DNA from 3 places in the Paenibacillus sp. HWE-109 genome. Region 1 is predicted to be linked to each of the others. Evidence: a T-box and tRNA genes for the amino acid it is inferred to sense, from the RefSeq annotation. Region 1 holds a T-box; the other regions hold tRNA genes.
What was found. The T-box of region 1 lies ahead of leuS (leucine--tRNA ligase). A T-box ahead of a tRNA ligase gene usually reads a tRNA of that ligase, here a tRNA-Leu.
Positions count from the first base shown of each region.

Region 2: it encodes a tRNA-Leu, which carries the amino acid that the T-box ahead of leuS (leucine--tRNA ligase) is inferred to sense. The anticodon was not compared.
Region 3: it encodes a tRNA-Leu, which carries the amino acid that the T-box ahead of leuS (leucine--tRNA ligase) is inferred to sense. The anticodon was not compared.

Region 1 covers NZ_CP091881.1:3,825,603-3,836,024, forward strand. The annotation lists gene LOZ80_RS16270 (DNA internalization-related competence protein ComEC/Rec2) at 1-84, opposite strand, end outside; gene LOZ80_RS16275 (deoxycytidylate deaminase) at 210-722, opposite strand; gene LOZ80_RS16280 (ComEA family DNA-binding protein) at 824-1,294, opposite strand; gene comER (late competence protein ComER) at 1,427-2,254, shown strand; gene leuS (leucine--tRNA ligase) at 2,280-4,739, opposite strand; T-box leader at 4,807-5,044, opposite strand; gene LOZ80_RS16295 (class I SAM-dependent DNA methyltransferase) at 5,114-5,875, opposite strand; gene LOZ80_RS16300 (CvfB family protein) at 5,877-6,770, opposite strand; gene rsfS (ribosome silencing factor) at 6,767-7,114, opposite strand; gene yqeK (bis(5'-nucleosyl)-tetraphosphatase (symmetrical) YqeK) at 7,133-7,699, opposite strand; gene LOZ80_RS16315 (nicotinate-nucleotide adenylyltransferase) at 7,689-8,276, opposite strand; gene yhbY (ribosome assembly RNA-binding protein YhbY) at 8,289-8,582, opposite strand; gene aroE (shikimate dehydrogenase) at 8,603-9,463, opposite strand; gene yqeH (ribosome biogenesis GTPase YqeH) at 9,481-10,422, opposite strand, start outside.
Region 2 covers NZ_CP091881.1:6,756,770-6,767,191, forward strand. The annotation lists gene LOZ80_RS28780 (CdaR family protein) at 1-220, opposite strand, end outside; gene cdaA (diadenylate cyclase CdaA) at 213-1,028, opposite strand; gene LOZ80_RS28790 (zf-HC2 domain-containing protein) at 1,208-1,816, opposite strand; gene sigW (RNA polymerase sigma factor SigW) at 1,883-2,479, opposite strand; gene LOZ80_RS28800 (DMT family transporter) at 2,540-3,409, opposite strand; gene ppc (phosphoenolpyruvate carboxylase) at 3,532-6,318, opposite strand; tRNA gene LOZ80_RS28810 (tRNA-Gly) at 6,555-6,625, opposite strand; tRNA gene LOZ80_RS28815 (tRNA-Pro) at 6,640-6,713, opposite strand; tRNA gene LOZ80_RS28820 (tRNA-Arg) at 6,739-6,815, opposite strand; tRNA gene LOZ80_RS28825 (tRNA-Gly) at 6,824-6,898, opposite strand; tRNA gene LOZ80_RS28830 (tRNA-Leu) at 6,938-7,017, opposite strand; tRNA gene LOZ80_RS28835 (tRNA-Lys) at 7,037-7,112, opposite strand; tRNA gene LOZ80_RS28840 (tRNA-Gln) at 7,124-7,195, opposite strand; tRNA gene LOZ80_RS28845 (tRNA-Thr) at 7,206-7,278, opposite strand; tRNA gene LOZ80_RS28850 (tRNA-Val) at 7,291-7,366, opposite strand; tRNA gene LOZ80_RS28855 (tRNA-Glu) at 7,384-7,458, opposite strand; tRNA gene LOZ80_RS28860 (tRNA-Thr) at 7,473-7,548, opposite strand; tRNA gene LOZ80_RS28865 (tRNA-Asn) at 7,551-7,626, opposite strand; rRNA gene rrf (5S ribosomal RNA) at 7,632-7,748, opposite strand; rRNA gene LOZ80_RS28875 (23S ribosomal RNA) at 7,883-10,422, opposite strand, start outside.
Region 3 covers NZ_CP091881.1:8,924,810-8,935,231, forward strand. The annotation lists tRNA gene LOZ80_RS38330 (tRNA-Ser) at 1-7, shown strand, start outside; tRNA gene LOZ80_RS38335 (tRNA-Glu) at 23-97, shown strand; tRNA gene LOZ80_RS38340 (tRNA-Val) at 112-184, shown strand; tRNA gene LOZ80_RS38345 (tRNA-Met) at 245-321, shown strand; tRNA gene LOZ80_RS38350 (tRNA-Asp) at 357-433, shown strand; tRNA gene LOZ80_RS38355 (tRNA-Phe) at 456-531, shown strand; tRNA gene LOZ80_RS38360 (tRNA-Thr) at 548-623, shown strand; tRNA gene LOZ80_RS38365 (tRNA-Tyr) at 649-730, shown strand; tRNA gene LOZ80_RS38370 (tRNA-Trp) at 743-816, shown strand; tRNA gene LOZ80_RS38375 (tRNA-His) at 841-913, shown strand; tRNA gene LOZ80_RS38380 (tRNA-Gln) at 938-1,009, shown strand; tRNA gene LOZ80_RS38385 (tRNA-Gly) at 1,018-1,092, shown strand; tRNA gene LOZ80_RS38390 (tRNA-Cys) at 1,103-1,176, shown strand; tRNA gene LOZ80_RS38395 (tRNA-Leu) at 1,190-1,278, shown strand; tRNA gene LOZ80_RS38400 (tRNA-Leu) at 1,298-1,376, shown strand; gene LOZ80_RS38405 (sensor histidine kinase) at 1,509-3,305, shown strand; gene LOZ80_RS38410 (response regulator) at 3,280-4,896, shown strand; gene LOZ80_RS38415 (ABC transporter permease) at 5,091-6,065, shown strand; gene LOZ80_RS38420 (carbohydrate ABC transporter permease) at 6,101-7,012, shown strand; gene LOZ80_RS38425 (ABC transporter substrate-binding protein) at 7,082-8,650, shown strand; gene LOZ80_RS38430 (YjcZ family sporulation protein) at 8,734-8,844, opposite strand; gene LOZ80_RS38435 (class I SAM-dependent methyltransferase) at 9,032-9,802, shown strand; gene LOZ80_RS38440 (ROK family protein) at 9,811-10,422, shown strand, end outside.

The DNA.
Region 1 (10,422 bases):
CCATCGCAGCTCACTATAGAGCGCAATCACATAACCAGTTATCCACAGACAGCAACCTAGAACAACTGGTCGTTTCAATAACATATCTATCGCTCTTCCCCCTCTCTGGCCAGAAGTAGAAAAACCTCTTTCCCGCTCACCCTTCTAAGAAGGCACAAGCGAGAAAGAGGTTCTTCCTCATCACTGAATTGTATGATTGGATTGCATTTCTAATTAATGACCTCAGACACCGTACCTGGCGGAGGCTCATAAGCTTCCATACGCCGGAAAGTTATCCCTCTGGCGTCCATTAACTGACTGACCTTCTCATGATCCTTGGGGTACCCCCGGTGAAACACGATTTCCATTACGCCGCTGTTCGCCAGCATATTCGCACACGTCCAACAGGGTTGATCCGTGACATAGACGGTAGAGCCTTCGCGATCTTCGCGATCCGTAAACAACAGCAGATTCTGTTCCGCATGAATCGTTCGAATACAGCGCTGCTTGCGAATCACTTCTTCTATCTCTTCCACGACTTTCAGTTCAATTTCTTCTACCAGCATACAACCTGCTTCTGTACAATCCGCAACCCCCATAGGAGCACCATTGTAGGCCGTTCCCAGCAGTTTCTTGCCTTGTACCAACACCGCGCCAACATGACGTCGATTGCACCTGGAACGTGTAGAGGCCATATAGGCAATATCCAAAAAATACGTATCCCAATCTTTACGAATGCTCATAACGGAGCTATTTCCTCCTCAAATCTTCAATGACACTGACATTGAATTCCTTTTTTCATTTCTAGTATTCTCTCATACTTCCCCTCAAAATAAAAGATGAACTACGGTGAACCCACATACAGCAATGGCTTTAACTTAACTAACATCTTCTCCCCGATCCCTTTTACTTCCATTAATTCCTCTACCTGAGTGAAACTCCCTTTCTGTGAACGATAGTCCAGAATAGCTTGTGCTTTGCTATCGCCAATTCCCGGCAGATCCTTTAATTGTTCGAAAGTCATGATATTTAAATCCAGCTTGCCTTTGATATCCGGAGCAACTGTTTGAGGCTTGCTCCTTGAAACAGCCGTTGATGCAGCTTCCAGTAATTTGGATGGCTGATCGTCAGGCAAAGCGCCCGGCCCCTCTTCTTGTTGGTCAATCATAACTTGCATCTGCCGATTCATCGGTTCGAACTTCGTCTCGATGCGAGATCTGCCCCCAAGAATAAAAGGCCACACAACAAACATAAATAAACTAATCGCAGCCACAATCAGCAGAAGCCTCGATTTATTGTAACGAAATAAATCCACGAATTATCCTCCCCCAGCATAATAGCGGAACCGCAGACATATATATGAAAAAGCATCCGAATGGCAATAAATACGGACTCAGAGCGATAAATAGGAACACAAGTGACTGATTTTTTCGGGAGGGATTACTAGATGAAAGCAGGATTCATCGGCACTGGGAGTATGGGAAGTATTCTAATTGAAGCTTTTATTCATTCTGGGGCTTTCAATCCGGAGCAAATTATTGCTGGGAATCGAACGATTCATAAAGTAGAGATGCTAGCGGAGAGATATCCTGGGCTTCAAGTAGCCCGCTCGAATAGAGAAGTTGTGCAGGAGAGCGATCTGATCTTTCTTTGCGTGAAGCCATCTGAATTTAAAAAGGTTATTGATGAAATTAAAGAGGACGTGCTTCCCTCACAATTTGTTGTATCCATCACAAGTCCTGTCCTCATTAAGCATTTGGAAGGTCTTCTTCCAGCGAAAATAAGTAAAGTTATACCCAGCATTACGAATTATGTCCTTAGTGGAGCTACTTTGTGCATTCATGGCAATCGCATGCAGCCAGAGGATAAAGAGTGGCTTGAGAACCTCTTTGCACACATCTCTTCGCCAATATCCGTATCTGAAAATTATACGCGCATATCTTCCGATCTATCGAGCTGCGGGCCGGCTTTTCTAGCCAATTTTCTGCAATCGTTCATTGATGCCGCTGTTGAAGCGACAGGAATTTCTAATGAGGAAGCCACAATGCTTGCGAGTGAAATGACGTTGGGCACAGGAAAATTACTGACAACGGGGGGCTTTAACCCTATTTCCTTGCAAAAGCGAGTTTCCGTTCCCGGGGGTATTACAGAAGAGGGCCTCCGCATCTTGGAGGAGGAACTTGCCGGGGTATTCTCACGTGTCATCCTCGCAACTCATTCCAAATATGAAGAAGACTTGGAGAAGGCAGAGCATCGCTTTACATTGAAGCAGTAACCTTCTCCGTCGTCATCTTGATCTATTAACCTACAACGATATTAACTAACTTCCCTTTGACGACAATCAATTTGCGAACGGCCTTTCCGGCGGTCGCTTCTTTGACTTTGTCGAGATCAAAAGCAATTTTTTCCATCGCCGCTTCATCTGTATCTTTGGAAATCAGTACACGATCAACGATCTTGCCGTTAACTTGAACGACGATCTCAATTTCATTATCCACTGTCCATGCCTCATCATATGTTGGCCAAGGCTCATACGTAATGGACTCTGTACCGCCCAGCTTCTCCCATAACTCTTCAGCCAGATGCGGAGCAAGCGGCGACAGCATTTGAACGAAGTTCTTCATTGCTTCAAGCGGCAAACGCTCCGTCTTGTACGCTTCATTGACGAAAATCATCATTTGGCTGATTGCCGTATTGAATCGTAGAGCTTCGAAATCCTCGGTAATTTTCTTGATGCTGCGGTGCCATGTACGTTTGAAGCTATCGCTGCCCAACTGTTCGTCCGCACTGATTTTGGCTTGAACTTGCCCATTCTCATCTACGAATAAACGCCATACACGATTCAAATAACGGTAGATTCCATCTACACCCGTCGTGTTCCACGGCTTGGTTGCTTCCAGAGGTCCCATGAACATTTCGTAAATACGTAAGGTATCCGCACCTTGATCGCTGACAATATCGTCTGGATTCACCACATTGCCGCGGGATTTACTCATTTTCTCCATATTTTCCCCAAGGATCATCCCTTGGTTTACAAGCTTATGGAATGGCTCTTTGGTGTGAACGAAGCCAAGGTCGTAGAGCACTTTGTGCCAGAAACGCGCATACAGCAAGTGAAGCACGGCATGCTCCGCACCCCCGATATACAAATCGACAGGCAGCCATTGCTGCTGCAGCTCGTGCGAGCAGAACTCCTTGTCATTATGCGGATCGATGAAGCGCAGGTAGTACCAGCAGCTTCCAGCCCATTGCGGCATCGTATTCGTCTCGCGGCGAGCTTTCATGCCTGTTTCTGGATCAATCGTATTCACCCACTCCGAAACATTCGCCAGCGGTGATTCTCCTGTGCCTGAAGGCTTAATTTCGTCAACCTGCGGCAGCAAAAGTGGAAGCTGATCCACAGGAACAGGCTTCATTGTGCCATCTTCCAGATGGAGAATCGGAATCGGCTCTCCCCAGTAGCGTTGGCGGCTGAACAGCCAGTCGCGCAAGCGGTAGGTCACTTTGCCTTGTCCTTTGCCATGTTGCTCCAGCCAAGCGATCATGTGGCTGATTCCTTGCTCAATGTTCAAGCCATTGATCGGTTCGGAGTTCACATGAGCCCCATCGCCTGTATAGGCTTCCTGTTCAATGTTTCCGCCTTGCACAACTTCAATAATCGGCAAATCAAACTGTTTAGCAAACTCCCAGTCACGTTGATCGTGCCCTGGCACAGCCATAATGGCGCCAGTTCCATATCCGCCAAGGACATAATCAGCAATCCAAATCGGTACCTTAGCGCCATTCACAGGGTTTATCGCATATGCGCCCGTAAATACGCCTGATTTATCCTTGGCAAGGTCTGTACGTTCAAGATCGCTCTTACGGGATGCCTTCTCTTGGTACTCCTTGATCGCAGCTTCCTGATCGGCTGTCGTAATGCGTGCAATCAGTTCGTGCTCCGGCGCCAATACACAATACGTTGCACCGAAAAGCGTATCCGGACGTGTTGTGAACACGGTCAGCTTGTGCTCTGTCTGGCCTTCAATCGCAAAATGCACTTCTGCCCCTGTTGATTTCCCAATCCAGTTGCGCTGCATATCCTTGATGCTTTCGGACCAATCCAGCTCCTCCAGATCTTCCAGCAACCGCTCCGCATATTCCGTGATTCTCAGAATCCACTGGCGCATCGGTTTGCGAATAACCGGGTGGTTGCCCCGCTCGCTCAGGCCATCAATGACTTCCTCGTTCGCAAGCACCGTGCCCAGAGCCGGACACCAGTTGACCGGAACTTCATCTACGTAAGCAAGCCCTTTGTTGTACAGTTGGATGAAAATCCACTGCGTCCATTTGTAGTATTCCGGGTCCGTCGTGCTGATTTCACGATCCCAATCATACGAGAAACCGAGTGACTTAATTTGGCGGCGGAACGTGTCAATATTCTTCTTGGTGAACTCGCGCGGATCATTCCCTGTATCAAGCGCATACTGCTCCGCAGGAAGTCCGAAAGCGTCCCACCCCATAGGATGAAGCACGTTATACCCTCTCATCCGTTTAAAACGTGAAACAATATCCGTTGCCGTGTAGCCTTCCGGATGCCCGACATGCAGACCCGCCCCGGACGGATATGGGAACATATCCAGTGCATAGAATTTCGGCTTATCCGAATTTTCCAAAACTTTGAATGTTTTCTTCGTATCCCAATAACCCTGCCATTTGGATTCCACGGCTTGCGGATTATAGCCTTGCGTCTCTCTCGTTTCTTTGGTTTCCTGTGTCATGTCTGAATTCCTCCCTAAGTTCAAAGTGCTATAAGCACCAAAAAACCCCTCATCGCTAGCGGATATCGCTAGGGACGAGAGGTTAGATTCCCGTGGTACCACCCTAGTTAACACGAAGCATACTTTGCTTGTGTTCACTCTGCCCCTTAACGCGGGTGAGACGATCCGGCTAGCACCAAGCCTGCTGGTGGTTCACCTTCTAGCTCCAAGGCGAGTTCACAAGACTAACATCTACCGGCTTCCACCCTTTAACCGATTCTCTGAGAGATGTTGTACAAGTTACTGATCCTCTTCTTAGCTTTAAGCACATCTGATTAGCTTTGATTATATGTAAAATAATGCCGTCATGTCAAGCGGCGCCCGATTTCTCAGGTTTATTTCTTGGCTATAAAGAAGGCGCGCTCCGTCGCACGGGTCGGCTGTTCCCAAGTGAAGTCAGCAGCTAAGTGGACCTCTGCAAAACCGGCTTCCAGCAGCATTTGTTGCAGCCATTCCAGAGGATAGGCTCGCTGTTGATGGATTTCGTCGATTCTTCGAAATGCTCCCTTGCTTCCTTCATCTTTGACGAAGATGGTCAAATCGTGTTCGATTTGGACTCTTTCCTCGTCGAGCTCGCTTGTCCATATGTAGGCAACATCCTCTTCGTTTAAGAAAAAAGGCTGAGATTCCGCATAAGCGAACAACTGCTCGGGCGTATGCACATCAAAAAGAAACAACCCGCCTGATTTAAGTCCTTCGTATGTGTGACGAAATGCATCGACAATCTCGTCTTCCTCTAGCAAATAATTCAAGCTGTCACAGAAAGAAAGCGCCGCGTCAGCTTGCTCGCCCAGATCCCATTCCCGCAAATCCTGCTGCACCCAACGAATCGCGCCGCCGCGAAACGGCATTTTATGCTCTCCAGCCTTCTGCTCAGCGACAGCCAGCATATCTTCTGACAAATCAATGCCCGTCATCTGATAGCCTGCTGCGGCTAACGGAATCGTGATATTGCCGGTACCGCATCCAAGATCGACAATTACTGAGGGCTGAAGACCAAACCGCTCGAAGCCTTCATTAGCGAAACGAAGCCAATCCTCGTAAGGCATATTATTCATTAAACGGTCATACGTATAGGCAAATTTTTGGTAGCTCATATCAGCCTTGCGTCTCCTCTGGCTTCAGATAGGTCCAGTCCTCTTCTTGATAAATGAGCCCATCCTTCATCAGCTTGCCCAGAGCGCGTTTGAAAGCTGCTTTGCTAAGGCCAAATCGATCTTTGATGATGTCAGCCGATGTTTTATCGGAAAAGGGCATTGCATGTCCTGGACGCTCACGCAGGACACTGAGTATCTTGTCTGCGTCTTCATCACGGCCTTTTTCCTTAGGAAGCCGCATCGACAAGTTCACTCGTCCATCTTCTTCCCGCACAAAAGCAACGCGCAGATCAACCAGTTCCCCCACACGCAGCAAGCGTGTGCGTTCCGGTGCAGCGATCAAGCCGATAACCCCATAGCCAAGCACACCGGCTTCACAAATGACGAACGTACCGATTTGCAGCGGCCGATATACACGCCCTTTGACCCACTGATTGCTCCAACTCGAAGGAGCACGCACACATAGAGGTGCTAGATCCTCTTCCAGCGCTAATTTGGCAATTAGACGCCCTTGCCGATCATGCGCCAGGGTGGCAAATACTTTGTCCCCTACGAGTGGGCGCAGTTCTTCCAGTTCCGGCACGTTCCGATATGGAAGCAGCAGATTGCGGCCTAAACCCATTTCGAGGAAATAACCAAATCTCGGGTGGATATCAACAACTTCAAGCAAGCCCACTTCACCCATTTGAATCAGCGGACGCTTCAAAGTCGCCATCAATCGATCCTGTGTATCGTGGAACAAGAAAGCTTCCACTTGATCCCCAGGCTTAATCTTCCCTACAATTTCCGCATAAGGCAGCAACACATCCTGATAGCCGTCGCTCAGAAAGTAACCGTTAGGCGGAACTTCCCTTGCTACCTCGAGGGTAACAAGGGATCCTGCTTCCAGTCTCATACGCGCTCCACAACCTTGGCATCGGACCAAAGTCTTTCGATATTGTAATATTCCCGGTCATCGCGATGGAAAACATGAAGGACAACATCCCCCAGATCAAGCAGGACCCATCTTGCTGTATCAATACCTTCGAAACCGCGAATGTTCACACCGTGTTCATGCGCTTTTTTGCGGGCTTCTCCAGCAATGGCTTGCACTTGTGTCTCACTGTTGCCGTGACAAATAACGAAGTAATCCGCAATCGGCGATACGCCTTGCAGATTAAGCGTGACAACATCTGCCGCTTTCTTATCCTCGGCTGCTTCTACGACAAATGCCAATATTTCCTCTGGGTTTTTACTCATTCAATCATCCTCCAAATATTAAGTGTTTATTTGCTGAATCAAATCATTGCGTGTCAAAATGGTCAATGGATAAATCCGCTTGCCTTTGGCAAGTAAAAAAGCGATCGTAGAATCAAACCCGGCAATCAATGCTTGCTCTAAGCTGATCTCGGCAAGTTCACGAATACGATCAACACTGGGAAAGTCGCGTCCTGGCTCCATATAGTCTGCCAGACAAACGATTTTATCGAGCAATGTCATCGCCTCACGACCGGAAGTATGGTAACGAATGGCATCCAAAACTTCTTCATCCACGATCCCAAATTGGGATTTGGCGATAAAGGCTCCGGCATGGGAATGCCATAGTTCTTTGTCGAACTGCAACAAGTCCTGCGGCAATGCGTTGTCCCTAATAATCTTAGCTTGCTCTTGTACAGGCCAATACTTGCAATAATCGTGCAAAATAGCCGCCAAGTCCGCTTTTTCCGGATCTCCGCCAAAACGCTTGGCTAAGATTACACTGGTTTCCATGACGCCAAGCGTATGCAGCCAGCGTCTTTCAGGCATTTGCTCCTTGACAGCGGCAATCAGCTTCTCACGATTCATACAATCGGTTCACCTCCATGAAACGATTCACAGCCTCTGGAACCAAGTAGCGAACAGAGCGTTTGCGCTGCCTTTCCTCGCGAATAATCGTTGAAGAAATATCTACTTGCGGCATCGGAACGAGCGACACCCGACTACGAATAGGCAGGGGAAGCTGTTCCATATCGAGTGCATAGCCAGGCCTTGCTAAACCAATAAAACGAATATGCCGCACGATGTCATCGATGCGATGCCACTGCGGCAAATATTGAACCATATCTGCACCTATAATATAAGCAAATTCTGTATCCGGATATTCCTTGAGCAGCAGCTCAATGGTCTGGATACTATAAGATACGCCGCCTTTGGTAATTTCGATATCAATCGGCCGAAAAAAAGGATTGCCTTCAGCGGCAAGGCAAACCATTTCCCAACGCTCCTGGATGGATGCCTTTGGGGCATTTGGCTTGTGCGGAGGCACATTAGCCGGCATCAGCCAAACTTCATCCAAACCTGCTTCCACCCTCGCCCGCTCTGCGGCTATTAAATGCCCGGTATGAATCGGATCGAAGGTGCCTCCCATAATTCCGACCAGCATGCTTCCACCTCTTTAGCGCGGCAGTTCGATCTTCTTCTTGTCACGCGATTCTTTGTAGAGCACAACCATTTTGCCAATAACCTGCACAAGCTCAGCCCCGGATTTCTCCGCAAGCTCCGTACCTACCTCATCGCGATCTTCGCCGCTGTTGTTGAGCACGGTAATTTTGATCAGTTCACGCACTTCCAGTGCTTCTTGGATATGACGAATCAAATGTTCGTTCACTCCGCCTTTGCCAACTTGAAAAATTGGATCTACATGGTGCGCCATGGAGCGCAAATAACGTTTCTGTTTGCCTGATAACATCGATGTCCCTCTATTCATTCTTATTCAGCTAACGACTGTTCTACCACCTGTCTCATCGCCGCTACGGGCGCAGGAGTACCAGTCCAATATTCGAAGGCAAATGCGCCTTGATAAATAAACATGCCAAGTCCGCCATGGATGCGGGCACCTTTGGCTTCCGCTTCACGCAAAAACCGCGTGATCCGCGGATTATAAATCAAATCACTGACTAAATGGTGTTCGCGCAGCAGCTCTACCGGCATTGGAAGCTCATCGACATGAGGATGCATGCCAGCTGATGTTGTATTGAGTACAAAATCAACTTCATCCACAATATCCCCAAGCTCATCAAGTCCCAGTCCAACAGTCTTTGTATAGACGCTGATTGTTTCCGCAAGTTCAATGGCACGTTCCTTGGTGCGATTTGCTATATAAATACAGGCTACACCTTCTTTGGCAAGCGCATAAGCAACACCTCTTGCCGCGCCGCCAGCCCCAAGGAGAAGCACACGTTTACCTGACAGCACAATACCCGTCTCTTCTTTAAGCGATCTTACATAGCCGATGCCATCGGTGTTGTAGCCGACAAGCTTGCCAGCTTCATTCACGATGGTATTCACCGCGCCAACAATGCTGGCGCCTTCATCAATTTCATCGAGATATGACATGACTTCCACTTTGTGTGGAATGGTTACATTGATTCCACGATAGCCTAATGCCCGAATTCCACGAACCGCGTTACCCAACTCATCAGGACGAACATGAAAAGCTGCGTATACCGCATTAATTCCGGCTTCTTGAAAAGCCCGATTTAACATAATCGGGGAACGGGAGTGCCGAATCGGATCTCCGAATACCCCGTATAGAATCGTATGACTGTCAATTGTGCGGCTCTTCTCCATGGTTTCCTCCGGTCTCCCTATATCAATGCTTCACGCGCGATAACTTTAATCCCCTTAGGTGCATGAACGGCAAGATCTGCTCCAGCGATACTGTTGACACGAATCCAACCCAAGCCTGAGATCAACACATCCATCTGTTTCCCCTTAGGAATGTGCAGCGGATGCTTCACAAGCTTAGGCAGTTCTTCCAGATCTGCTAGATTCGGAGGCGCCAGCATGACACCTTTGTGCTCCTCATACAACTCATCCGCGCGTTCTAATTTGGTACGGTGAATTTGCACCGCATTGGACGTATAGCAAGTAAAGGACTGATGCTCCCCTTTAATAAAGTCAAATCTGGCTAAAGCGCCAAAAAATAATGTTTGGGCTTCATTCAATTGAAAAACCATCGGTTTTAGCGGCTTATCCGGCATAATACGGGCTAAGTCGCGCTTCTTCACCACTTCTGTTAACCGGTGCTTATGAACAATCCCCGGCGTATCCACGATAAATTTCCCGTCATCTAACGGGATCTTCACGAGATCCAGCGTAGTGCCTGGGTACTGTGATGTCGTAAGTTCCGAATCCAAGTCGCTGTAATCGCTGATCAAACGGTTAATCAACGTTGATTTGCCCACATTCGTGGCCCCAACGACATAGACATCCATGTTGCCGCGATACTCTTGAACAGCAGTAATTACACGATCAAAGCCAATATTTTTCTTCGCGCTGCAAAGAACAATATCCACGACCTTGAGATTCTCTTCCTTGGCTCTGCGCTGCACCCAATTAATAATTTTGTTGGCGTTCGTTACTTTGGGCAGCAAATCGATTTTATTGACGACAAGCAGAACCGGATTCGAGCCAACAAAGCGGGCTAGACCACTGATCATACTGCCTTCAAAGTCAAAAATATCTACGATTTTCACAACCAGCGCTTTGGTTTGACCGACGTGTCCCAACAATTTCAGGAAGTCGTC
Region 2 (10,422 bases), 2.9 Mb from region 1:
AAATGACCTGAACATTAGCCGGTGACATCGAGGCTATATGATAATGGGTTTCGTCATATTTGGTCGTAATCGCGACGTTATTAATCGTTTCTTCGCGCTCGCGCAAGGGAGAATTGCCCGCAAGATTCGTTTCCTCCATATGGACGACAACCCATAGCAGAATCCCTACAACAAGCGCAACAATGCGAACAACATTCGTATTTCTCAACCATTTATCCATTCGAACGGCCCCTCCATTTCAGGAAAGGGTTCTTATCGTTGGCTTTGGCCTTAGGTTTCAATTCCTCGAACAATTTGGCAATCAACGACTCCTCTTTGATGTCCCGAATGATATGTCCATTCATCGTCAAAGAAATCTGTCCTGTCTCTTCTGAAATAATGACGCACATCCCATCGGAAACCTCGCTCATCCCAATGGCTGCGCGATGCCTTGTCCCCAGTTCTTTGCTTATGAAGGGATTCTCCGACAGGGGCAAATAGCAGCCCGCCGCCATTAATTGGCCTTGTCGAATAATGACAGCCCCATCATGAAGCGGTGTATTCGGAATGAAAATATTAATTAGCAGCTCCGCGCTGATCTTGCTCTCTATCGCAATACCAGACTCAATATAGTCGGTTAAACCGGTCTCTTTCTCGAAAACAATCAAGGCCCCAATCTTTCTTTTGGCCAAATAATTCGCAGCCCGGATGACTTCATTGATCCGTTTATTCACATCCTGGTCTTCTTCCGAGGATGAACGGCTAAACAGCTTCCCGCGGCCCAACTGCTCCAGTGCACGCCGCAGCTCCGGCTGGAAGATAATAATTACGCCTAGAACCCCGAAGGTGAACGTTTGATTCATCATCCATTGCAACGTACTGAGCTTAAACCAAATACTGAATACCCAAGTAATAACGACAACAAGGATCCCCTTCATCAATTGGATGGCCCTTGTCCCGCGTACTAGCAGGATCAGCTTATAAATCACATAGCTAACGATTAGAATATCAACGATATCCTTAGCCGAGATGCTCGTGAGTAAGTCCATGTATTATTCTCCCCCAAGCGACTGAACACAGTGATCTCTCTATAATAGAATCATAACATAAACCTTGTTATACTTCTATTTTTCTCTCCTCACATGACGTTCCCTAAACTGCTTTAGTTCATTTTTCTAAAACAAAAAAAGTCCCCCTCAGCCTGAAGCCGAATGGGGGACGTTATGCATCAACGCGAGAGCATGCCAACAAACTCTCCTATTTTATACCAAATCCAACCTAGCGCTTCATCAACCTGGGTAACTTGGCCGGAAATATGCGCCGTGGATGCGAGATTCAAGGTACCATCGATCACGATTAAGTTTCCTGTTACATCGCCTTCCACCTGCAATTTACCTCGCTGCACAACCAGATCGCCTTTCACCGTACGCCCCTGCGGAACAGTAACCGTATCTCCCTGAATAACAACATCTTGAAGATCATTGCCTTTGACCATCAGATTCGTATCATCATTCCACATGGACATGAAACTTCCAAACATAACCGTTGCAAAAACAACAGCTACCGAAACAGCCGGATGCTTGCGTATCCAGTCCATCCAGGTATTTCTTTTCTTCATTTGTGGCAGTCCGCTCATAATCTGTGCCGTTAATGTATCCGATACCTTCACAGGAGGCAGCATTCTCACCATCGCATCCGTTTTCTCCAATTGCTTGAACAAAGCATGACAGGCCTGGCAAGAAATCAAATGCTCCTTCAATCGCTGAGAATCCGATCTTTGCAAATCACCGTCGAGGTATTCATGTATGAGCGGGAGGGCTTCTTTACATTGCATCATTCAGCCACCCCTTTCTTAGACTTTTGCATGTTGTGGTATACCATACGTTTGGATTTCAAATATGTTTCACAATGGAACAGGATTTGTGTTGGCATCTTGCTCCTCCTGCTCTAATCGTTTCCGCAAGTACTCACGGCCGCGATGCACCCGGGTTTTAATTGTTGTGACGGGCATCTCCAGCACATCCGATATCTCTTGCAGCGACATATCCTGCAGGTAGCGCAAGATGACTACTGATTTATATTTTTCGGGCAGCGAATTGATGGCTCTACGAATCTGTTCCTGTGTCTCAGAAACAATCACTTGCTTCTCGGGCGTGTCCTCGTGACTCGGAAGCATAGCATAATAATCATTGCCTTCCCCATCCGACATTTCGGCATCAAGGGAATACGTATTTTTTCTGCGGCGCAGTTTATCTATACATAGATTCGTTCCTATTCGGAAAATCCACGTCGAAAACTTCTGATTCTCATCATAACGATGCAGATTCGTATACACGCGCAGGAAAGTTTCCTGTACGGCATCCTCAGCCTCTTGTTTGTTATTTAACATACGGTATGCCAAATGGAAAATCTTGTCCTTATAGAGCTCTACAAGCTCTGCAAAAGCATTTCGATCCCCATTCCTGGCTAACTTGGCCAGACGTGCTTCTACAAAATTCAATTCGATTTCCTCCGGCTTCTCGACAATTCGATTAAGTCTCTCTGATACATACGCAGCAAGTCACGTTTTGTTTTCAGAAATAAGGATGCCACCCAGAATTAAACCCATTCCTAACCATTGTAACCCATTCACAGGCTCTCCAATAATTAAATATGCGGCAATGATCGCAACAGGGAGTTCGGCAGATCCCAGCATAGCTGCAAGGGTCCCCCCGATACGCGGAATTCCTATATTGAACGCCACAGTCGGCACGACTTGCCCTAAGAAACCCAGGAGCAGCCCCCACAACAGCAGCATACTACCATTCTCATGCACGAAAACTGTCGGAGGATACAATATATACATGACGGGCATAGCCGCGGTAAGCATAATAGCGGAATTCATTAGAGGAGGCAGAGGACTGACCACATGTCCGGTAAAAAAGAGAAACACACTGTATGTCAAAGCTGACAGCAGACCATAAACCAGACCCAGCAGACTGAGATGCTCCCAGTTCGTATCCAGAACGTTAACCGCAAGCAAAGTACCTACCAGAATAAATACGATGGCCAAGCTTTCAGCTTTCCTTGGGAGTCTCCGCTTTAAGATACAATCCATAGCAATCGTCATCCACGTAAATTGGAATAAAAGAACGATAGATAGAGAAGCATTCAATTCTTGCAAGGCGATATTATAAAAGACTGTCGTTAAAGATAATCCAAAAATACCGATCAAGCCCAGTTTCACCCAAGGCCCCTTGAACGGATTGACCCATGATTTCTTGTTAAATAGGATTAGCAGCCAGACAAGTAAAGTTCCCATTGTCATCTGAGCTGGTGTAATCTGTCCATCCGTAAACCCTGAATCGTAGGCCATCTTAATAAAAGATGACAGCAAGCCGTAGCTCGATGCTCCCACAATTACAAGGACCATAGCTAACCATCGCCCCATGTTGGTTTACAACTCCTGTCTATGGGCACCAAGCGTAAGTACAGGAAAAGCCGAGCTGCCAACGATTGACGTGGCCCTCGACTTTATCATCCTGTCTTATCTTTCATGCACTAAGTTGTCGATCAGCCTGTATTTCTAAGTCCAGCTGCTATGCCGTTAATGGTGAGCAATACTTCACGCAGCAAAATCGCGTCATCCTCATTATTATCCCTAAGTGCCCGAAGCTCCGTCAGCAGTTCAACCTGCATATAGCTTAATGGATCTACATAAGGATTACGAAGACGGATAGACTCCTGAATGACAGGCACGTTATCAAGAATTTCTTGTTGCCCTGTGATCTCTAATATAATGGCGGAAGTAAGCTCATATTCTTCCCTGATAAGGTTGAAGATACGCTCAGCAATCGCTGATTCCTTCACTAGATTGCCGTATTCTTTGGCGATTTGAAGATCTGCTTTGGCAAGCGCCATCTGCAGATTGTCAATCATCGAGCGGAAGAAGGACCAGTCCTCGTACATTTCTTTCAATGTTTCGAGATTAGCTGCATTTCCTTGATAGAAGCTTTGGAGACCTGTACCTGCCGCATACCAAGCCGGGAGCAAATAACGCGTTTGCGTCCATGAGAATACCCAAGGAATTGCGCGCAAATCTTCGAACTTATCACTATTTTTACGCTTGGAAGGACGCGAGCCGATATTCAATTCGCCAATTTCCGGGAGCGGTGTCGATTCTTTGAAGAAAGTTAAGAAATCTTCATCGCGGAAAATAAGATCCTGATATTTCGTCTGCGCTTCTTCGGAAATACCACGCATAATCGATTCCCACTTCTCTTCCAGTGGGTGTCTCTGAGGCGAACGCGATAATTTGGATGCTGTAATCAACGCGAAAGTCGCCTGCTCCAAGCTGCGGTAAGCAATCCCTTGCAGGGAATAGCGGGAAGATAACACTTCGCCTTGCTCCGTAATCTTAATGCCGCCACCCAACGTTTCGACCGGCTGCGCCAAAATGCTGCGGTTAAGAGGCATACCCCCGCGGCCTAGCGCTCCTCCACGGCCGTGGAAGAACTTGAGCTTCACACCGAACTTCTTGGCAGCTTCCGTAATATCCTGAAGCGCCATGCGCAGTTCCCAGTTCGCTGTAATCACGCCGCCGTCTTTGTTGCTATCCGAGTAGCCTAACATGATTTCATGCAGTTGCGTCTCTGGATCCAAACTGCCTCTGTAAGCTGGGATAGCTAACAAAGTGCTCATGATGCCAGGGGCTGCATGCAAATCATCAATCGTTTCGAACAATGGAACAGATTGCAATGTGCTTGTCACACCACCATCGCTCTCTTGACGATATAAACCAGCCTCTTTGGAGAAAACAACCACTTCCAACAAGTCGCTGGCTCCTTGCGTCATACTGATCAGGTAGCTATTGATACAGTTGCGCCCGAATTCCTGCTGTGCTTTGCCTATCGTACGGTAAACGTCCAAACACTCCTGAGTACCCTCGGAGTAATTCAAGTACGTCGATGTGATCGGTCTAGGATCGTTCAGCACATCTGTCAGAAGACGGATCTTCTCTTCTTCTGAGAGCTTGCTGTAGTCGCTGGTAATGCCCATTTTGGCCATGACCTCAGTCATTGCATTTTCGTGATCCTTGCTATGCTGTCTGATATCAAGAGCTGCTAAGTGGAAGCCAAACAATTCAACCTGACGGATCAGTTTCTTCGTATATTTATCTGCTACATAGTCCGCGAAATGCGTTCTCAAACTAGCATCAATGATTTTAAGATCAGCAATAAACTCTTCTGGATTGTTGTACTTCTGGCTTGCTGGAACGTTCGGGTTGCCTGTATTATGCACCTTTTCAATCATGTAAGTCGTCTTAATGCGGTAAGGCTCCTTCTCATTACGCCAAACGTCCTGCACATTCCCCAATGCTTCGCGGTCACATTGAATAGAATCAATAAGTGCATCGCTCACGTTCACGATGTTCTTACTGAAACTCATATGCTCAAGAGCAGCTTTAAGTACTTCCTCATATTTCTGCAATGCTAATTGACGATGCAAACCTAATGTCTCCCACGTTACATTTGCTCTAACAGAAGGATTACCATCGCGGTCTCCGCCAATCCAAGAACCGAACTTCAAGAACGAAGGCACATGCCAAGTATCTTGCGGATAATATTTATTCAAACAGCGCTCAAGTTCATGATAAATCTCCGGAAGGACATCAAACAAGGTTTCGTCAAAATAGTACAAACCATTGCGAACCTCATCGATTACTGTCGGCTTCCGATCACGCAACTCGTCCGTCTGCCATAGGTTCAGAACCTCTCCAAGCAGCTTTTCACGCAATTGTTCACGCTCACGGTAAGTCAACATAGGGTTGTCTAGCTTCATCATTCCGTCTGAAATACGCAAATTAATATCAAGTACCGCTCTGCGCATTGCCTCAGTTGGATGGGCTGTCATTACCAGCTCCAATGAGATCGCTTTAAGTATCTCTTGCACCTCTTCGAAAGGAATATGATTGTTTTTCAGTTCTTGGACAATGCTCTCAATGGAACCAGGTTGAACATTTTCTCCTGAAGAACGCTCATAATCTCTTTTGCGGCGAATTCGATGGTTTTGCTCCGCAATGTTAACAAGTTGAAAATAGATAGCGAATGCCCGAATGACTTGATGACGAATCTCAGGATCTAAGGAAGAAATCGTCTTCTTGAATTCATCATAGATCTCAATGACATAGTGTGCTCTTAAAGACTTACTCATCTCACGAATTTTCTCGACTACATCAAGTAAACTATTCCCGCCTTGATGTACCAGAACTTCACCTAGGATGTGCCCCAAGAAGCGTACGTCCCTGCGCAGCAGGTTATTCGTGGCTTGCTTCTGTTGGCCAATTACATTCTCTAACATAACTCTCCACCTCATCTATTCACTATGTTGCATTAATGCTTCTCTCTATAAAAGCTAGACGCTAGAAAAACTCATTTCAGAATATTTTACCACATTCCGCCCGCTGCATATAGTCTTTATAGAAAAAAAGCAGAGATTTAGCCGTGGTAATTTATGTCTTATTCAATCGCGCAAGCCCCTCTATCTTTCCCCAGATAAAAGAAAAAGACCACCCGAAGGTGATCTCATTTCTGTTAAGCGGGCGGCGGGAATCGAACCCGCGCGATCAGCTTGGAAGGCTGAAGTTCTACCATTAAACTACGCCCGCGTAGTTAATAAAGATCGGGACGACACGATTTGAACATGCGACCCCCTGCTCCCAAAGCAGGTGCTCTACCAAGCTGAGCTACGTCCCGAAAGTTTATGTAGTTCTAAAAAAAATGGCGCGCCCTGAGAGATTCGAACTCCCGACCTTTTGATTCGTAGTCAAATACTCTATCCAGCTGAGCTAAGGGCGCTTACTTTATGGAGCGGAAGACGGGGATCGAACCCGCGACCCTCGCCTTGGCAAGGCGATGCTCTACCGCTGAGCCACTTCCGCAGGGTACCTCACGAAGTATGAATACTTCTGAGGATTTAATGCGCGTAGAGGGACTTGAACCCCCACGGTCACCCGCTAGATCCTAAGTCTAGTGCGTCTGCCAATTCCGCCATACGCGCATGTTGTAAATAAGGCAAATGGTGAGTCATGTAGGATTCGAACCTACGACACCCTGATTAAAAGTCAGGTGCTCTACCAACTGAGCTAATGACTCATAAGAAGATACTGGGGATCAAGGATTTGAACCTTGGCATGACGGAGTCAAAGTCCGTTGCCTTACCGCTTGGCTAATCCCCAATGTGAGACATGCCGTCGAGAGGACTTGAACCCCCAACCTACTGATTACAAGTCAGTTGCTCTACCAGTTGAGCTACAACGGCTTATGAAGTTAATGGTGGAGGCTGACGGGATCGAACCGCCGACCCTCTGCTTGTAAGGCAGATGCTCTCCCAGCTGAGCTAAGCCTCCATTGAACTTAATAAAAATGGTGACCCGTAGGGGACTCGAACCCCTGTTACCTCCGTGAAAGGGAGGTGTCTTAACCACTTGACCAACGGGCCGTAAAGAAAATTACTGGAGCTTCCAACCGGAATCGAACCGGTGACCTCATCCTTACCATGGATGCACTCTACCGACTGAGCTATGGAAGCAATGGCTCCCCGAACAGGACTCGAACCTGTGACAACTCGATTAACAGTCGAGTGCTCTACCAACTGAGCTATCAGGGAAAACTGCTTGGCAACGTTCTACTCTCCCAGAACCCTGCGGTTCAAGTACCATCGACGCTGGAGGGCTTAACGGTCGTGTTCGAGATGGGAACGCGTGGGTCCCCTCCGCCATCATCACCAAACAGTCAAAGCGTGGTTTGCGCCTTGAAAACTAGATACGAAACGTGCGTAAAGTTAGATGTTCTTAGGATTTCTGGGTCCCAATCAAGTACTCGGAATTCGCTACAAAGCTTTTCTTCACTTGGTTGGGATTAGTTTGGTTAAGCCCTCGACCGATTAGTATTCGTCAGCTGCATACGTTGCCGCACTTCCACCTCGAACCTATCAACCTCGTCGTCTACAAGGGGTCTTACATACTGGGAAATCTCATCTTGAGGGGGGCTTCGCGCTTAGATGCTTTCAGCGCTTATCCCCTCCGTACATAGCTACCCAGCTATGCCTCTGGCGAGACAACTGGTACACCAGCGGTACGTCCATCCCGGTCCTCTCGTACTAAGGACAGCTCCTCTCAAATTTCCTACGCCCGCGACAGATAGGGACCGAACTGTCTCACGACGTTCTGAACCCAGCTCGCGTACCGCTTTAATGGGCGAACAGCCCAACCCTTGGGACCTACTTCAGCCCCAGGATGCGATGAGCCGACATCGAGGTGCCAAACCTCCCCGTCGATGTGGACTCTTGGGGGAGATAAGCCTGTTATCCCCAGGGTAGCTTTTATCCGTTGAGCGATGGCCCTTCCATTCGGTACCACCGGATCACTAAGTCCGACTTTCGTCCCTGCTCGACTTGTAGGTCTCGCAGTCAAGCTCCCTTATGCCTTTGCACTCTGCGAATGATTTCCAACCATTCTGAGGGAACCTTTAAACGCCTCCGTTACATTTTAGGAGGCGACCGCCCCAGTCAAACTGCCCACCTGACACTGTCCCCATACCGGATCACGGTACCAGGTTAGAACTCCGATACGATCAGGGTGGTATCCCAACGGCGCCTCCACCCAAGCTGGCGCTCAGGCTTCAAAGGCTCCCACCTATCCTGTACAGATCGTACCAAAGTCCAATATCAAGCTGCAGTAAAGCTCCATGGGGTCTTTCCGTCTTGTCGCGGGTAACCTGCATCTTCACAGGTATTAAAATTTCACCGGATCTCTCGTTGAGACAGCGCCCAAGTCGTTACGCCATTCGTGCGGGTCAGAATTTACCTGACAAGGAATTTCGCTACCTTAGGACCGTTATAGTTACGGCCGCCGTTTACTGGGGCTTCAATTCATAGCTTCGGGTTGCCCCTAACCACTCCTCTTAACCTTCCAGCACCGGGCAGGCGTCAGCCCGTATACTTCGCCTTGCGGCTTCGCACAGACCTGTGTTTTTGCTAAACAGTCGCTTGGGCCTTTTCACTGCGGCCCCCTCGGGCTATTCACCCTACCGAGGCACCCCTTCTCCCGAAGTTACGGGGTCATTTTGCCGAGTTCCTTAACGAGAGTTCTTCCGCGCGCCTTAGAATTCTCTTCTCACCCACCTGTGTCGGTTTGCGGTACGGGCACCTTCGCCTGGCTAGAAGCTTTTCTTGGCAGTGTGAAATCATGACCTACGGTACTTAAAGTTTCCCTCCCCATCACAGCCCAGCCTTACGGTTAGCGGATTTGCCTACTAACCAGCCTCACTGCTTGGACAGACATCCATCAGTCTGCGTCACTATCCTTCTGCGTCACTCCATTGCTCATAACGGCTACGGTGGTACAGGAATTTCCACCTGTTGTCCATCGACTACGCCTTTCGGCCTCGCCTTAGGTCCCGACTTACCCTGAGCGGACGAGCCTTCCTCAGGAACCCTTAGGTTTTCGGCGGATCAGATTCTCACTGATCTTTTCGTTACTTATACCGGCATTCTCACTTGTATGCGCTCCACCTGTCCTTACGGTCAGAATTCAACGTACATACAACGCTCCCCTACCCATGCACAAAGTGCAAGCCATAGCTTCGGTGGCGTGTTTAGCCCCGTTACATTTTCGGCGCAGAGTCACTCGACCAGTGAGCTATTACGCACTCTTTCAATGGTGGCTGCTTCTAAGCCAACATCCTGGTTGTCTGTGCAACTCCACATCCTTTCCCACTTAACACACACTTGGGGACCTTAGCTGATGGTCTGGGCTGTTTCCCTTTTGACAATGGATCTTAGCACTCACTGTCTGACTCCCGGAATAAAGTTTGTGGCATTCAGAGTTTGACTGGACTTGGTAACCCTTGGCGGGCCCCGCACCCAATCAGTGCTTTACCTCCACAACTCATCTTCCGAGGCTAGCCCTAAAGCTATTTCGGGGAGAACCAGCTATCTCCGAGTTCGATTGGAATTTCTCCGCTACCCCCACCTCATCCCCGCATTTTTCAACATGCGTGGGTTCGGGCCTCCAGTGAGTGTTACCTCACCTTCACCCTGGACAGGGGTAGATCACACGGTTTCGGGTCTACGTCCACGTACTAAAGCGCCCTATTCAGACTCGCTTTCGCTGCGGCTCCGTCTCTTCGACTTAACCTCGCACGGGAACGTAACTCGCCGGTTCATTCTACAAAAGGCACGCCATCACCCATAAAGAGGGCTCTGACTTTTTGTAAGCACACGGTTTCAGGTTCTTTTTCACTCCGCTTCCGCGGTGCTTTTCACCTTTCCCTCACGGTACTGCTTCACTATCGGTCACTAGGGAGTATTTAGCCTTGGCAGATGGTCCTGCCGGATTCCGACGGGGTTTCACGTGACCCGCCGTACTCAGGATACCTCTAGGGATTTCGTTCGATTTGGGCT
Region 3 (10,422 bases), 4.0 Mb from region 1:
TCCGCCACTATCTTTCTAGCAAGGCCCGTTGGTCAAGTGGTTAAGACACCTCCCTTTCACGGAGGTAACAGGGGTTCGAGTCCCCTACGGGTCACCATTCATTACTCCCATGGAGGCTTAGCTCAGCTGGGAGAGCATCTGCCTTACAAGCAGAGGGTCGGCGGTTCGATCCCGTCAGCCTCCATCAAGTTTTACTTTTAAAGTGAGACTTGCAAAGCATGGAAACGTGAATTATAATTAACGACGCGGGGTGGAGCAGCCCGGTAGCTCGTCGGGCTCATAACCCGAAGGCCGCAGGTTCAAATCCTGCCCCCGCAACCAATTCATCTTCTGCAAGAAGATATTGTACTTAGCATGGAGCTGTGGTGTAGTGGCCTAACATGCCTGCCTGTCACGCAGGAGACCGCGGGTTCGAATCCCGTCAGCTCCGCCATTTTTCTTCAAAAAGTAAGCAAGGCTTTGTAGCTCAGTCGGTAGAGCAGAGGACTGAAAATCCTCGTGTCGGCGGTTCGATTCCGTCCAAAGCCACCATTTCTTAATTAAATAAGCCGTTGTAGCTCAACTGGTAGAGCAACTGACTTGTAATCAGTAGGTTGGGGGTTCAAGTCCTCTCGACGGCACCACAAAGAATCAAAGGTTTTACATCATGGAGGCTTAGTGAAGTGGCTAAACACGGCAGACTGTAAATCTGCTCTCTCCGAGTTCGGTGGTTCGAATCCATCAGCCTCCATTTACTTTTTCTAGGGGCATAGTTTAAGGGTAGAACAAAGGTCTCCAAAACCTTTGGTGTGGGTTCAATTCCTGCTGCCCCTGCCAAAAAAGTAAAAACTTAATATTGTGGCGGTCGTGGCGAAGGGGTTAACGCACTGGTTTGTGGATCCAGCATTCGCGGGTTCAAGTCCCGTCGTCCGCCCATTATTACCAACATGCAAGATAATGGGGATTAGCCAAGCGGTAAGGCAACGGACTTTGACTCCGTCATGCCAAGGTTCAAATCCTTGATCCCCAGTTTTATATGCGGAAGTGGCTCAGCGGTAGAGCATCGCCTTGCCAAGGCGAGGGTCGCGGGTTCGATCCCCGTCTTCCGCTCCATTATTACTAAGGCGCCATAGCCAAGTGGTAAGGCAGAGCTCTGCAAAAGCTTTACCCCCAGTTCGAATCTGGGTGGCGCCTCCACATTATCTTATTAGCCGGAGTGGCGGAATCGGCAGACGCACAGGACTTAAAATCCTGCGGTAGGTGACTACCGTACCAGTTCAAGTCTGGTCTTCGGCACCATTGATTTACAACTTTATATGCCGGCATGGCGGAATGGCAGACGCGCTCGACTCAAAATCGAGTCCGAAAGGGTGGAGGTTCGAGTCCTCTTGCCGGTATAGAAGAAGAAGCTCATGAAATCAATTGATTTCATGAGCTTTTTTATTTGTCTTGACGGTTGTCCATTACGAAGGTTACCCTATAAGTGATTATTTGGGAGAACATGTCAGCCGCAAAGGATGCGATCGTGATTGAATTGGAGAAAATCTCTTACTTTTAAGTTTGTGGCCGGATTTGTGATTATTATTTCTCCACTTATTATTTTCTTGTACTATAATAACCATTACGCGATTAGCGTTGTAAGGGAGCAAGTCTCAGGAGCCAACAGAAACCTATTGGCGGATTATGTGAAGCAAGTGGATAAGCAGATGAAGGAAATCAATAATTATTTGAATTTGGTCAACGATCGTGAGCCAGACGTGAATCTCTTGAATTTCATGGAATATGGCACGGATGATTATATGCTGACAAAGCAAAAGATTTTCACGCGGTTTCAGGTGGATTTGGGATACTTCCAAGTGATTGACACCATTTTTTTGTATAATATCAAGGATAAAGATATTGTGCTGAATACACGATCTGACTATTACTTGAACGAGAAAGTGATCGCAGATTACATAGAAGCGAATCCCAAAGACGACGAGATGCAGAAGATTGGTTCTTGGCAGCTCATTAAGGTGGGCGATGAGACTGCGTTCCTCAAATTAATCCGCAACAATAATTTAGTGGTTGGATGTTGGATTAAGGCGAACACCGTGGCTGAGCCTTTGAAGTTTTTGGATGTGGAGAACAGCGGCGGCGGGGCTGCACTGATGAGTTTGGATGGCGAGGTGGCATCGGGCACCAAATTGACGGAGCAGCAAATTGCAATGGCAGCCAAAATGCCAGAGCCTCAAGAAAAGCCGTATCAATCTGTAACCGATTACAAGAATGAACTGTCATATTTACTGGTAGCTATTCCAGCAACGATGGTACCAATCAAGTATGTTGTTCTTATTCCGGAAGCCAGTATGCTGAAGAATTTGCCCTTTTTCCGGTTGGCAATCTATATGATTCCACTTGGCGGGCTGCTGATTTTATCCTTTTACTTCATATTTGTTAGAAAAGTATTGCTTACACCGATGAAGAAGCTCATCCGAGGGATGCAGCGGATTACCCGTGGGGATTGGGATGTTCAACTTGAGCCGGACAATACGACGGAGTTTGCTTTTGTAATACGCACGTTCAATAATATGGTCGGAGAAATTTCCAATCTGAAAATTGATATCTATGAGCAACAGCTGCTTACGAAAGAGGCCGAATTTAAACATTTGCAGGTGCAGATTAAACCGCATTTTTACTTGAATACGTTGAATATTATCACAAGCCTCGCGGCAACTAAGCAATACGATGTTATTCAGAAAATGGCCCGTTACTTGGCTGAATACTTCCGGTTTAATATTACAACATCAAGAAGAACGGTGACCGTGGAGGCGGAGATCAAGCATATTCAGAATTACTTGGAAATTCAGAAGCTTCGCTTCCCAGGCAAGCTTACTTATGAGATCAATCTTCCAGATGAGCTAGGTCACTGTTCGATTCTTCCGCTCACGATTCAAACGTTGGTAGAGAATTCAATTATTCATGGTTTCATGAATCGCCGTGAGCTTTTTATGATCAAGATTGAAGTGAGAGAAGTCATGCTTGTGAAAGACGGCGTTGAAGCGAAGACCATTTGGGTGCAAGTGAAGGATAATGGCGTCGGTTTTAAGCCGGAGATCCTCGATAAGCTGCGAATGAATCGCTGGCATGAACATGCGGGTGAAGAAGGACATCTGGGTCTCCAGAATGTGTTATTAAGACTGCAGATGCGCTATGGGGACCGTGCACAATTGGTATTCAGCAATGATGTGGCAGACAAGGGGGCAATTGTCCAAATCGCTATTCCCGCAATCTATGTGGAAGATGAGGCTGAGATGAACGATGACATACCAGATATTGGTCGTTGATGATGAGTTTTATGCCGTACAGGGAGTTACTCAGGGGATTGAGTGGGCTTTCCTCGGAATCGAACAAGTCTATGAGGCGTTAGATGCAGAAGAAGCGAAGATGAGGCTCGTACAGTCTCATATCGATGTTATGATTTGCGATATTGAGATGCCGAACATGAACGGGCTTGAGCTTATTAAATGGGTGAAGGAACATTCCCCATGGACGGAGACCATATTCCTGACAGGGCATGCGGATTTTTCGTATACGCGAACTGCGCTGCAATCGGGATCTTTTGATTATATGTTGAAGCCTTTTGACTATGAGGAATTGAAAGATGTTGTCAGGCGGGCGCTCGAGAAGATTCAGGAGTCTAGGGAAGCGCAAAGCTTTCATGAGATTCAGCAAAGATACTATGCTTTATTTCAAACGCATAAACCATTGCTGGAGGAAAAGTTTTGGCAGGATCTCTTGGCCAGGCGGATTCCGCCATCCCGCTCGTCGTTAGAATCGCTCATTGCTTTGTATGAGCTGAGTTTTGCGCCAGAGAGCCGCGTACTGCCTGTGCTGATCTCTGTGGAGCTGTGGAAGAAGGAGTTGAGCGCACGCGACGAAGACATTATGGAGTATGCGCTTCGCAACGCCGCAGGGGAATTGATCTTAGGCAGTGACGCTGGGGCAGTCCTGCAGGACCGCAGCGGCAATAACCTGGTGCTGTTCTACCTGCCACCGGAACAATCATTCGATCGGGGCGATCTTGCCGAGCGGTGTGAACATTATATTCGTTCCTGCAACGAATATTTCTTTTGTGATTTAAGCTGCTATGTCGGAGAAGCTACAGAGTTTGGCAGTCTATTGGAAATGTACGTGCAGTTATTGGAAGCTGAACGAAGCAATGTTACTGAGTCTAATAGTGTTATCCCTTTTGACGAACAGCGCGAGTCGTCTGGACAGGTGCTAATGATTCCTTGGGTATCAGGAATTTCCGTTTTCTTTGATCTCGGCAGCAGGGAAGATGTCCTGCGTAAGCTGGATGAAATCTTTGCGATGTTGGAGACTGAGCCAAGTCTAACGATCGAAACGTTGGAATCTTCGTATCACGCTTTACTGCACATGATCTTTCAAGTGTTTCATAAACGTGGTCTCACCCTTCAGGATGTCTTCGCGCCACGCGATCTGTCCGATAGTGCCTCGGTGACACGTTCATTATTGCAATTCAAAGTATGGTGTTACCGTGTCATATTAAATGGGATGGATTTCGTTATTAATAATGAAAAAGGCGAGGCTTCGGTCATTCAGAAGATCTCCTCCTATATTGACGATCATTTGCGTGAAGATATTACGCGGGAGCAAATTGCCGAATATGTTCATTTTAACCCGGCGTATTTGTCTCGACTCTTTAAGAAGGAAACGGGCAGCTCGCTAACGGATTATATTTTGGTCAAACGGATGGAAAAATCGAAGGAATTATTGATCTCTTCCCAGCTCAAGATTGGTGATATCGCAGAGATTGTGGGATACGAGAACATCCCTTATTTTACCAAGATGTTCAAGAAATCAACCGGTCGAACGCCCAGAGAGTATCGCAAGGAACAATCTACTTCCACATAAGCAAGGGGCCATTTCAATAGGAAGTGGCTCTTTTTTTTGCACAAAAGGAAGAAATCGGATGCGAAAAGTAACAAAAGTAGCAGAAATGAGGTCACAATCGGTTATAGAGCAGATGTTCATTCACTTCTATAATAAAGACATAAGAGAGAGAAACACACGGCCATACGAACTCAGAGCAGATAGGGGGAAGATCAATGAGCAAAGCAGTAACCGAGCAATTATCTGCGAAGATCAGCGATCCCGCGCAAGTCAGACCAAAGAAAGTCAGCTATTTTTCTCAGAAGAAAGCCTTATATTTTATGCTTATTCCAGGTGTGCTGTATTTACTGCTTAACAATTATTTGCCGATGTTCGGCATTCTCATTGCTTTCAAGAAAATCAATTATACGGATGGTATTTTTGGAAGCCCATGGGCAGGATTCGAGAACTTCAAATATTTGTTCGCAACGGCAGACGCATGGACGATTACTAGAAATACCCTGCTCTACAACGCCGTATTTATCGTGTTAAATTTGGTCTTCGGTGTCGCCATTGCGATATTGTTGAATGAAGTGAAACAAAAACTTTTATCTAAATTTTATCAATCGGTCGTGTTTCTGCCTTATTTCTTGTCCATGGTAGTTGTCGGTTATGTGGTTCTTGGATTTCTGAGTATGGAAACGGGATTTATCAACAAATCCATTCTGGAACCATTAGGTTTCGAGGGGATTGATTGGTACTCGGAAGCGAGTTATTGGACGCTCATTCTGCCAATCGTTAATACCTGGAAATATGTCGGCTACTCATCGGTTATTTACTTGGCGGCGATTGTCGGCTTTGATCAGGAGTTATATGAAGCCGCTACACTTGATGGAGCAAGCAAGATGCAGCAGTTCCGCTACATTACGATCCCGCTGTTGTATCCGCTCATCATTATTACGACTTTACTGGCTATCGGCCGGATTTTCTACTCGGACTTTGGACTATTCTACCAAGTTCCTTTGAACTCAGGAACGTTGTTCCCGACAACGAATGTTATCGACACCTACGTGTATCGAACGTTTTTAATTAACGGTGATATCGGCATGTCATCTGCTGCTGGGCTGTATCAAGCGATCGTTGGTTTTATTCTCATCCTTGCCAGTAATATGCTTGTCCGCAGGGTCAGCAAAGAAAATGCCTTATTTTAAACCATATTCGAGCTCAGTTCTAGGGGGTAAACAAGATGTCACAAGCATCTGTACAAAATAAAAAGGTCAGCGGACTCGACATATTCGTCCATCTTCTCTTCATCGTCATTTCCATCTTGTGTATCGCGCCTCTCATCTTGGTGATATCGGTTTCTTTTTCCGATGAAACGTCCATTATCGCCAACGGGTTCAAGTTTTTTCCCGAAGTGTTCAGTCTAAAAGCCTATGAGATCCTGTTCAAAGATTTTGAGCAGATTCTGCGCTCCTACGGGATCTCGCTTTTCGTAACGATTGCAGGCTCCGTTTTAAGCCTAATTTTGATTGCTTTATATGCGTATCCGCTGTCCAGGGAAGATTTGAAATACCGCAATGCCTTTGCCTTCTTTATCTTCTTCACGATGCTGTTCAATGGCGGTTTGGTCCCGTGGTACCTCGTGTACGTGAATATCCTGCATTTGAAGAATACAATCTGGTCCCTGATTTTGCCGCTCTTAATGACACCATTCTTCGTTATCGTGATGCGAACTTTTTTTGCCACGACAATCCCTACAGCCCTGCTTGAATCCGCTAAAATGGATGGAGCCAGCGAGCTCAAGACGTTCATTCGAATCGTCCTTCCGCTGTCCTTGCCGGTGCTGGGCACAATCGCTTTGTTTAATACCGTCAATTACTGGAACGACTGGTTTCTCAGCTTGGTGTTTATCAGTGATAGTCACAACATTAGCTTGCAATATCTCATGTACAAAACATTACTCAACATCCAGTACATTACTTCGAACTCGGCTGTTCTTAACGGGATTTCAAGCGGTGGCGGTCAAATCGACCTGCCTTCCCGGACTCTCCAAATGGCAATGGCTGTTGTAGGCATCGGACCTGTTGTGATCGCCTATCCGTTCTTCCAGCGCTATTTTGTGAGAGGTTTAACGATCGGCGCGGTAAAAGGCTAGCCCCGGGTGACACCGGTTACGATAGAGGTTAGTATTCATTTATAAAAACATATTTTAGGAGGGTTCTACATGAAGAGAGTGAATAAAACAATGTTAACAACGCTTTCAGGCATGATGGCAGTTAGCATGGTTCTGGCTGGATGCGCAAAGTCCACTACCTCAGAAACGACACCAGCGCCTGCTTCGACGGCAGCTGCAACGACGGCTGCAACAGCCACACCGGAAGCCAAACCAAGCGCGAAAACAGAGCTGGTAACGCTGTACTACCCTGGCGCGGAGCAGAAGGATGTGAAATCCGTTGAAGAAGAAGCGAACAAATATTTGAAAGATAAATTAAATGCGACGATTAAAATCAATGCGATTGACTTTGGTCAATGGAACGATAAATTGAATCTGATGATCGCTTCCGGAGAAGAAGCCGATATTATTTTCACAGCCGCATGGCAGAACTATACAGTAAACGTAGCGAAAGGCGCGTTCTTGCCACTTAATGATTTGCTAGCTAAAAATGGTCAAGACATTGTAAAAAACTTGGATCCGGCATTCCTTGAAGGTTCCAAAGTCAATGGTAAAAACTACGGAATTCCGACCAATAAAGAATTAGCAGCTACACGTGGCGTACTGTTGCGCAAAGATCTGGTAGACAAATATAAAATGGATCTGACGAGCGTGAAAACATGGAAAGACCTCGAGCCCTTGCTGAAAACTGTGAAAGAGAAGGAACCGGGCATAACCCCATGGTTTATCGCCAATCAAGGTAACGGCGGCAGCAGCGGTATTCTGGATAATTTGGACTGGGATTACCTCGGCGATGCGTCTGTACCTGGCGTTATTTCCAAAACGGGGAAAGATACGAAGGTATTGAATGCGCTGGAAACACCGGAATACAAAGAAGCTGCCAAGTTGATCCGTGCCTACTACAAGGCAGGCTACATCAACAAAGATGCTGCAACTACAACGGTATTCCCCAAAGATCAAGCGAAAGCCGGCAAAGTGTTCATGTGGACGGATGGCTTGAAACCTGGCAAAGATGCTGAAACAGAAGGCTATGTAGGCTTCAAATTAACTCAGCTTGACTTGACTGTTCCTACGATTTCTACAGGTGATGCATCAGGGGCGATGCTCGCTATTTCCAAAACTTCCAAACACCCCGATTTGGCTATGAAAGTCATTAATTTGCTGCACTCGGACAAAACATTCAATAATTTAGTTAACTTCGGGATCGAAGGCAAGCATTATGTGAAGAAATCCGAGACGATCATTGACCTCCCAGCAGGTAAAACTGCGCAAGACACAGGCTATAACCCAGGCGCACAATGGGAGCTTGGCAACCAGTTCTTGAACTACCTGTGGACAAATGAAGATCCGAACAAATGGCAAAAGTTCAAAGATTTCAATGCCAAAGGTGTCAAATCGCCTGCACTCGGTTTTGCATTTAACAGTGAGCCAGTCAAAAATGAAATTGCTGCTTGCGCGAATATTGCGAACCAGTATGGTCCAGCACTTTCGGCGGGGACGGTGGATCCGGATGAAGTCATTCCGAAGTTTCTAGAAAAATTGAAAGCTGCCGGCGTAGACAAAATCATCGCTGAAAAGCAAAAACAATTAGATGCGTTCTTGGCAGCTGCCAAGAAGTAAATAGTGTCTATGTAGAAGGAGCCAGGTTCAATGAACCTGAGCTCCTTATTTTTTGTGGCCTAGAGGCCAGTGAATTTACCAAATTACCAAGCGTAAGTCATTGTAACGATTACGAGCAAAATGAATAATACCAGAATAGCAGCAGAAGAAGTTCCATGTCCGTAACCTACAGCAGCACCGGCAGCAACACCCATTGATGTCACCCCCATTCCTCAGTAATGCTCTCTGTGTATTTGGATGAGAGTCTATATATCCTATGGTCGGATGTACGGAATTGATTGGGTATTAAGCCCATTAACTGCTTTAAAAATGGAGAGTTAGGCAGGAGCCTTTTTTGCAAAATTGGTCTAGGAAGCTGAACCAGAGGTACCTGCCTTCCATATGGTAGAAAAGAGAATGATATGCCAATATGGAGGTGCAAGTGCTATCGAATACTTGGATATGTTAGCTAAACTTGGGGTGGGTAATGCACACCCTGGGGGATTCGGCGAGACGGTGGAACAATTGAAGAAGTATCCCATAGAGAAAGGCAAGCGCGTGCTGGAAGTTGGTTGTGGGACCGGGAGGACAGCATGTTATTTGGCCGAACAAGGCTGTGAAGTGACGGCCATTGATATTCGGCCGGAGATGATCGCGAAAGCGAAGATCAGGGCTGAGAAGCAAGGGGCCCAGGTTGAATTGCAGGTAGCGGATGTCTGTGAGCTGCCATTCGAAGACCTTAGCTTCGATGTCGTGCTGGTGGAGTCTGTTACGAATTTCGCTGAAGCACAGAAGGCAGTCTCGGAGTATTTCAGGGTTCTAAAGCCGGGAGGCAGGCTCTATGATCGAGAAGTCATCCGTGTCAAAGACATGTCAGCCGCCGTTCATCGTGCGCTTTGCAGCTTCTATGGTGTGAGTAAAATCTACAGCGTGGAAGAATGGCGAGAGCTGCTGGTGAACAGCCAATTCAATCCTGTAGAGTTCTCGGGGATTCATCCGTTCCCTTTAACGATGTTTGAAGATCAAGTCCAACATCCGGACCCGGTTCATTTGTCTGATAAACAGTCGTTTATGGATCCACGCATTTGGCAAATCACAGCCAGATATGATGAGCTTGTCAGTAAGTATCATCAATATATGGGATATACCCTGATGATTGGATCGAAGGAATAAGTAAGGTGATGGCAGGATTTTGGGCTCCCCATGGCGAATTAGATGAGAAAGATTATCATTGGGGGCTGCTTCATTTGAATGTAGATGTCATTACAGAGCGAATATCGAACCGTAAGGCGAAGGAAATCTATGATCGTATTTGCCGTCAATCGACGGTATCCAAAACCGAGCTGTTAGAGCAAAGCGGGATGACCGTTTCTACGCTGACGCGGCTTTTGGAAGAATTGACGAGCCAGGGACTCATTCTGGAATCTGGATTCGGTGCTTCAACAGGTGGGCGCAGGCCGATTCTGTATGAGAAGAATCCGGCCTATGCGTATATATTTGGCTTGGAGATCTCAAGAACCTTGTCGAAGCTTGTCCTCGTTGATCTGGGGATGAATAAGCTGGATACGTTCAGCTGGACGATGACGGCTGAGATGACGCCAGACGTGCTGATTCGGCAGATTGTGGAAGCAGCGAACAGGATGCTGGAACAGCATCACATACCAAAAGCTGCGCTGTTAGGGATAGGGATTGGCGCAGTCGGTCCTGTCGATCGACTAACGGGCACAATTCTGGAGCCCTCGTACTTTCTGGCGAAAGGATGGAAGCATGTAGAGATCGGCAGGTTGCTAACG